Bosea vaviloviae: one gene and its partner. The protein of the gene in region 2 interacts with the protein of the main gene of each other region in a pairwise test. Links are inferred from orthologs where the notes say so. Each region holds a gene or a part of one and is shown on either strand. Other genes may lie near its edges. The genes, in order: BHK69_RS19915 and ptsN.

Region 1 (3,527 bases), 2.3 Mb from region 2 along the record:
TCGCCTGAGCGGATCGTCGCCTCCGCGCCTTGCCGCTCGATGCGGTGGCGCAGCGCAACGCGCAGGCGCGCCAGCAATTCCCCGACGCCGAAGGGCTTTTCGACATAGTCATCGGCGCCGGCATCGAGCGCGTCGATCTTCTCGGTCTCGCGGTCCCGGGCCGAGAGGATGATCACCGGCCCGTCATAGAAGGCGCGTGCCTTGGCCAGGGCCTCCTTGCCGTCCATGTCGGGCAGGCCGAGATCGAGCACCACGGCGTCGGGCGGTTTGCGCGCGATCTCGCGCAGGCCGGCCGTGGCGTCGTCGGCGCGGACATGCTCGTAACCCGCCGCATCGAGCGCGGGGCCGAGGAAGCGGTGGATCTGCGGCTCGTCGTCGATGACAAGGATGCGGGGGCGGAAAGCAGTCATGACAGAACCTCCGGCGCCGCGCCGTCCTTGCGCAGGCTGATCAATATGCGGGTGCCGCCCTTGGAACCGTCGGGCCGGTCCTGGATCGGGCTCGCGGCTGCGATGCGCCCGCCCATCGCCTCGACAAAGCCCTTGGAGATGGCAAGGCCGAGGCCTGCCCCCTTGCCGCGCTCGCCGCCGCGATCAGTCGCTTCTTCCATGCGCCGGAACTTCTCGAAGACGCGTTCGAGCTCGGCAGTCGGGATGCCGCGACCTTCGTCCTCGATCGAGATCACGACATTGCCCCGGTCCTCATAGGCAGCGGTTTCGATCAGCGAACCGTTCTCGCTATAGGCGATCGCGTTCTCCAGGATGTTGACCAGGGCCTGTTCGAGCAAGGACGGGTCGGCTGGCACGGCCGAAAGTTCGGCTGGAAAATCGCGCTGGATGCGGCGGTTCTCCAGCCGCCGCGAGACCCGCGCGATCGCGGCCGAGATCACGTCGCGGACATCGGTCCAGTCGCGGCGTGTCACCAGCGCGCCGCCCTCCAGCCGCGTCATGTCGAGCAGGTCGCCGACATAGCGGTTGAGGCGCTCGGCCTCCTCGCGAATCGACAAAAGCAGATCGTCGGCCACGGCCGGCTCGACGCTCTTGCCGAAATCGATCAGCGTCGTCACCGAGCCGAGCACGGTGGCGAGCGGTGTGCGCAGATCATGGCTGACCGAGTTCAATAGCGCCGAGCGCAATCGGTCCGTCCGGCGCAGCGCCTCGGCATCGACGGCGGCTGCGGCGAGCTCCACCCGCTCCAGCGCAATCGCGCCCTGGTCGAGCAGCGCCATGGCAAAACGCTCATTCTCCGCACCCAGCAGGGCCTTGGGCTCGAACCCGACCACGCCCGTGCGCGCCCGCACGCCCTGCAAGGGCCGGAAGGTCCAGGCGACATTGGGCAGCGTGCCGGTGCCGGCTCCGGCGGGCTCGCCCCGGTTCCAGCTCCAGCGCGCGGCCGTCATGTCGGCGGTAGTCAACGGCTCCAGCGAGGGCGCACCGGCGCTGGGCGCGATCTCGTCTCCTTGCGGCAGCAGGACGATGACCTTCCCGGCCGTTGCCGCCGAAAGCTGCTCGGCCAGCACGGTCGCGGCGTCCTCCCGGCGCGCTGCGCCCGAAAGCCTGCGGCTTGCCGCCAGCAGCGCCGTGATCGCCGAGGCGCGCCGCGCCGTCGCCTTGGCCTGGTCGCGGATGCGCCCGGTCAGGCCGCCGGTGGCGACGGCCGCGACGAAGAACACGGCGAAGGTCAGCACATCCGCGGGATTGCCGATCCACATCGACAGGCGCGGCTCGAGGAAGAAGAAGTTGTAGGCGAGGGCAGCGAGCCCTGCCGCGGTCAGCGACGGCCAAAGGCCGAAGGCGACGCCCGCTCCCAGCACGCTGACGAGAAACAGCATGGCGAGGTTGGCGTTCTCCGCCTGGCGATCGACCAATGTCGCGACGACGACTGCCGCGGCGACCATGACCGCCGCGCCGATATGGCCGCGCCAGGAGAGATCGCGCGTCGGCGCAGTCGGGGGCGGGCCGGCCGGTACGGAGGCGATATCGGTGATGATGTGAAGCGCCGCACCGTTTTGCGCCTCCAGCAGGGCAGGGGCGAGCGAGCGATGGAACCAGGCGCGCCAACCCCTGCGATGCGATTTTCCGACGACGATCTGGGTGACGTTGTTGCGGCGCGCATATTCCAGCACGCTGGCGACGAGATCGTCGCTCGTCAGCACGACATTGGCGGCGCCAAGCTGTTCGGCGAGCTTGAGCGCTTCCGCCAGCCTCTGACCGCGTGCCGGATCGGCGTCCGAACGGTTGGGCCGCTCGACATGGGCGACCGTCCAGGGCGCGTCCATCATCATGTCGGAAAGGCGCCGGCCGGCGCGCACGAGCGAGGACGCCATCGCGTCTGGCCCGATCAGCACCAGGATGCGTTCGCCGGCAGCCCAGGGGCCTTCGACGCCGGCGCGTTTCATCGCCTGGTTCAGATGGTCGTCGACCGTCTGTGCGGCGCGGCGCAAGGCAAGCTCGCGCAGCGCGGTCAGGTTCTCCGGCTTGAAGAAATGGTCGGCGGCGAGCCGCGCCGTCTCGGGGAGGTAGACCTTGCCCTCGGCCATGCGCTGGCGCAGCTCGCTCGGCGTGATGTCGATCAGTTCGATCTCGTCGGCGCTGCTCAGGACACTGTCGGGCACGGTTTCGCGCTGGCGCACGCCGGTGATCTTCCAGATCACGTCGACCAGGCTCTCGAGATGCTGGACGTTCAGCGTCGTCCAGATGTCGATCCCGGCGTCGAGGAGCTCCTGCACATCCTGCCAGCGCTTGGGGTGGCGGCTGCCCGGCGCATTGGAATGCGCGTATTCATCGACCAGCAGCAGGCGCGGCTTGCAGGCCAGCGCCGCATCGAGGTCGAACTCCATCAGCATCCGGCCATTATGCTCGATCGGCCGACGCGCCATCACCTCCAGCCCGTCGAGCAGCGCTTCGGTCTCGCGGCGGCCATGCGTCTCGACGAGGCCGACCAGCACCTCGCCATGCTCCGCTTGCGCGCGCTTGCCCTGGGTGAGCATCTCGTAGGTCTTGCCGACGCCCGGCGCCATGCCGAGAAATATCTTCAGCCGGCCGCGTTTACCGCGGCCGGCCTGGGCCAGAAGGGCGTCGGGATCAGGGCGTCCCTGTTCCCGGAATCGGGTCTCGTCCGTGGTCATTACGGCTTAGCTTGAGCCTTCGGATAGCGTGCGTCGAGGGCGAGGTTGGCGGTCAGCACGTTGACGCGCGGCCGGCCGATGAAACCGAGCAGATAACCTTGCGTGTTCTGGGCGATGATCTCGGCGACCTCAGCCGGCTGGGCGCCGCGCGTCCTAGCGATGCGCTCGATCTGGCGGGCCGCGTTCTCCGGCGAGATATGCGGGTCGAGACCCGAACCCGATGCTTGAACGGCGTCAGCCGGCAGCGGGCCGGCGCCGTCAGCGGCGCGGATCGCCTCGGCATCGGTCTTGATGCGCGTGGCGAGGTCCTCGTTCAGCGGCCCGAAATTGGAGCCGGAGGAATTGGCAGCGTCATAGCCGTCCTTGCCGGCAGCCGAGGGGCGGGGCCGCAGATAGGCAT
Region 2 (3,119 bases):
GCCCGGTCTCCAGCCGCTCGCGAATCTTGGCATGGGCCGAGTCGCGCGCCACGATGATCGTGCCGGTCAGCGAGAGCCGGGTCTTGACCGGATATTGCGACAGCGTCTTGAGGATCTCGCTCATCGGACGGTTGAGATCGACCTTGACGACCGCGCCGCCGAGCGAAGCATCCTCGACCTCGGGCAGATATTTGGCCGGGTTGGTCTCCAGCGCCTCGAGATAGATGCCGTCTTTGGTGATCTTGCCCTTGGCCTGGCGATCGGCCGAGCATGAGACGCCGAGCCCGATCGGCAGCGAGGCGCCATGGCGCGGCAGGCGGATGACGCGAACGTCATGGCAGAAATACTTGCCGCCGAACTGTGCACCGACGCCGAGCGACTGCGTCAGCTTATGCACCTCCTCCTCCATCTCAAGATCGCGGAAGGCATGGCCGGAGGGCGAGCCCTTGGTCGGCAGCGCGTCGAGATATTTCGTCGAGGCGAGCTTGACGGTCTTGAGGTTCTGCTCGGCCGAGGTGCCGCCGATGACGATGGCAAGGTGGTAGGGCGGGCAGGCGGCGGTGCCCAGCGTCAGGATCTTCTCCTTCAGGAACGCCATCATGCGGTCCTTGGTCAGGAGCGAGGGCGTCGCCTGGAACAGGAAGGTCTTGTTGGCGGAGCCGCCACCCTTGGCGACGAAGAGGAATTTGTAGGCGTCCTCGCCCTCGGCATAGATGTCGATCTGCGCCGGCAGGTTGGTCGCGGTGTTCTTCTCCTCGAACATCGAGAGCGGAGCGACCTGGGAATAGCGCAGATTGCGCTTGAAATAGGCGTCGGCGACACCTTCGCCGAGCGCCGCCTCGTCATCGCCATCGGTCCAGATTTTGCGGCCCTTCTTGCCCATGATGATCGCCGTGCCGGTATCCTGGCACATCGGCAGCACGCCGCCGGCCGAGATGTTGGCGTTCTTCAGGAGGTCATAGGCGACGAACTTGTCGTTTGAGGTCGCCTCGGGATCGTCGAGGATTTTTGCCAGCTGGGCGAGATGGCCCGGCCGCAGCAGATGGTTGATGTCGATGAAGGCCTGTTCGCTGAGTTGGCGGATCGCCTCGCGCGAAACCGTCAGAACCTCGCGATCGCCGAGTTTCTCGACCGAGATCCCTTCGCTGCCCAGCTTGCGATAAGGCGTGGCGTCGTCGCCGAGCGGGAAGAGATCGACATGCGTATAGGCCATGGACGGAGGCTCCGAGGCGGGGTGACGCGCCACGCTCAGAACCATCTCAGCGCAACGCCATTGTGCATGGCGTCATAGCGGCTTGGCGCACGCTGTCCAAGCCCAGCTTCAAACGGTTCCAGTCAGGCCGCCTTCGCGGCCGACTCCGCCAGGATCGCGTAGATCGCAGCCGGGTCGCGGGCCTTGCGGACCTGCTCCAGCACGGCATGGTTGCGCAGCACGCGAGCAACGCGGGCAAGCGCCTTGAGATGGTCGGCGCCGGCGCCCTCGGGCGCGATCAGCACGAAGATGATGTCGACGGGCTGGCCGTCCAGTGCGTCGAAATCGACCGGCTTTTCGGCGCGGGCGAACAGCCCGACCAACCTGTCGATGCCGGGCATGCGCCCATGGGGAATCGCGATGCCATCGCCGATACCCGTGGAACCGAGGCGCTCGCGTTGGAGCAGCGCCTCGAAGAGCTCGCGCTCAGGCAAGCCGGTAATCATCGCCGCGTGTTGGGCGAGTTCCTGCAGCGCCTGCTTCTTGCCATTGGCCCGCAGCGGCGAAATCACCGCAGCCGGTGTCAGGAGATCGATCAGCGTCATGCGCCAGTCCATGCATGTCCCGTGCCGGCCCGGAGAGCCATGCAGCGCGGGTCAGATTTGAAAGCCGGGGAGCCTCCCGCTGGCCTTACGACAGCGACGCCGGGGGATCGATCCACCCGATATTGCCGTCGCGCCGGCGGTATACGACGTTCATCCGGCCATTGCCAGCATGGCGGAAGATGACGACGGGAGCGCCGGTCAAATCGAGTTCGGCGACAGCGTCGCCAACCGTCATGACATGGAAGGATTTGGTGGCTTCGGCCACGATAACCGGGTGATCTCCGGCCATATCGAGCTCGATCTCCTCGAGATCGTCGTCCGGCGCCGCAATCACATAGCTGGGGATTTCGATGCCGGCCTCGCGGCCATTGGTCGAAGCCGAGCGGTCCTTCAATCGACGCTTGTAACGACGCAGCCGTTTCTCGATGCGTTCGGCCATCTTGTCGAGGCTGGCATAGGCGTCATGCGCCGTACCCGAAGCCTCGAGCGTGATTCCAGAGGACAGATGCAGCACGCCGTCGGTCTTGAACGCCGTACCGTCCTTGGCGACGGTGACGTGACCTTGATAGCCGCCCTCGTAATATTTGCTGAGCGCGGCCGCGACGCGGGTCTCGGCCTGGCCGCGAAGGGCCTCGCCGACATCGAGATTCTTGCCGGAGATTCGCAAGCTCATGGAGTGCTTCCCCTTATTAACCATGGCCAGTAGCCGGCCATCCTTAGGAGGTAAGAACGGGGTCACGGGGATGTCAATGCGTTGATCGGCTTTCATGACCGGCATGTCCATAAGGACGAGCGAGACAGAAAATGTACACGGAATCGCCGCACCTGAATGGAAGAATGATCCAGCCTGGTACGGCAGTTTCATGGTGACAGTCTCACCTTGGGACGCGGCTCGACTTGCGTGGTGCCGCATCGGGAGTTCACGAAGGTACGGAGGCGAAAAACCTCGGACGGCGGCTCAGCGGCTGCCCATCGCCATCGCGACCTTCTCGCGGCGGCGCTCCATCGATGAGGGAATGCGCAGCGATTCGCGGTATTTCGCGACGGTGCGCCGCGCGATGTCGATGCCACCCGCCTTGAGCCTGGCGACGATGGCGTCATCCGAGAGCACGTCCGCCGGCGTTTCGTCGTCGATCATCTGCTTGATGCGGAAGCGCACCGCCTCGGCCGAATGCGCCTCGCCATAGCCGGTCGCGGCGATGGCAGCCGAGAAGAAGTACTTCATCTCGAAAACACCGCGCGAGCAGATCAGATATTTGTTCGAGGTCACACGCGAGACGGTCGATTCATGCATGCCGATGGCGTCCGCCACCGTCTTGAGG

Evidence for each region.
Region 1: the proteins of ptsN (region 2) and BHK69_RS19915 interact in binary tests that used the Escherichia coli proteins (3 or more experiments, as listed by UniProt). The link is inferred for Bosea vaviloviae from one-to-one orthologs.

Annotation. Positions count from the first base shown.
Region 1 is NZ_CP017147.1:4,354,546-4,358,072, reverse strand. What follows is about bases 207-3,417. They hold BHK69_RS19915 (DUF4118 domain-containing protein), read right to left. Parts: upstream 3,020-3,417; coding sequence 407-3,019; downstream 207-406. Other genes in these bases: kdpC (potassium-transporting ATPase subunit KdpC), read right to left, coding at 3,127-3,417; BHK69_RS19920 (response regulator), read right to left, coding at 207-410. Also shown: more of BHK69_RS19920, read right to left, coding at 1-206; more of kdpC, read right to left, coding at 3,418-3,527. UniProt on the Escherichia coli protein: Member of the two-component regulatory system KdpD/KdpE involved in the regulation of the kdp operon. KdpD may function as a membrane-associated protein kinase that phosphorylates KdpE in response to environmental signals.
Region 2 is NZ_CP017147.1:2,040,374-2,043,492, reverse strand. What follows is about bases 67-2,869. They hold ptsN (PTS IIA-like nitrogen regulatory protein PtsN), read right to left. Parts: upstream 1,798-2,869; coding sequence 1,336-1,797; downstream 67-1,335. Other genes in these bases: rpoN (RNA polymerase factor sigma-54), read right to left, coding at 2,756-2,869; hpf (ribosome hibernation-promoting factor, HPF/YfiA family), read right to left, coding at 1,883-2,662; BHK69_RS09580 (fumarate hydratase), read right to left, coding at 67-1,213. Also shown: more of BHK69_RS09580, read right to left, coding at 1-66; more of rpoN, read right to left, coding at 2,870-3,119. UniProt on the Escherichia coli protein: Seems to have a role in regulating nitrogen assimilation.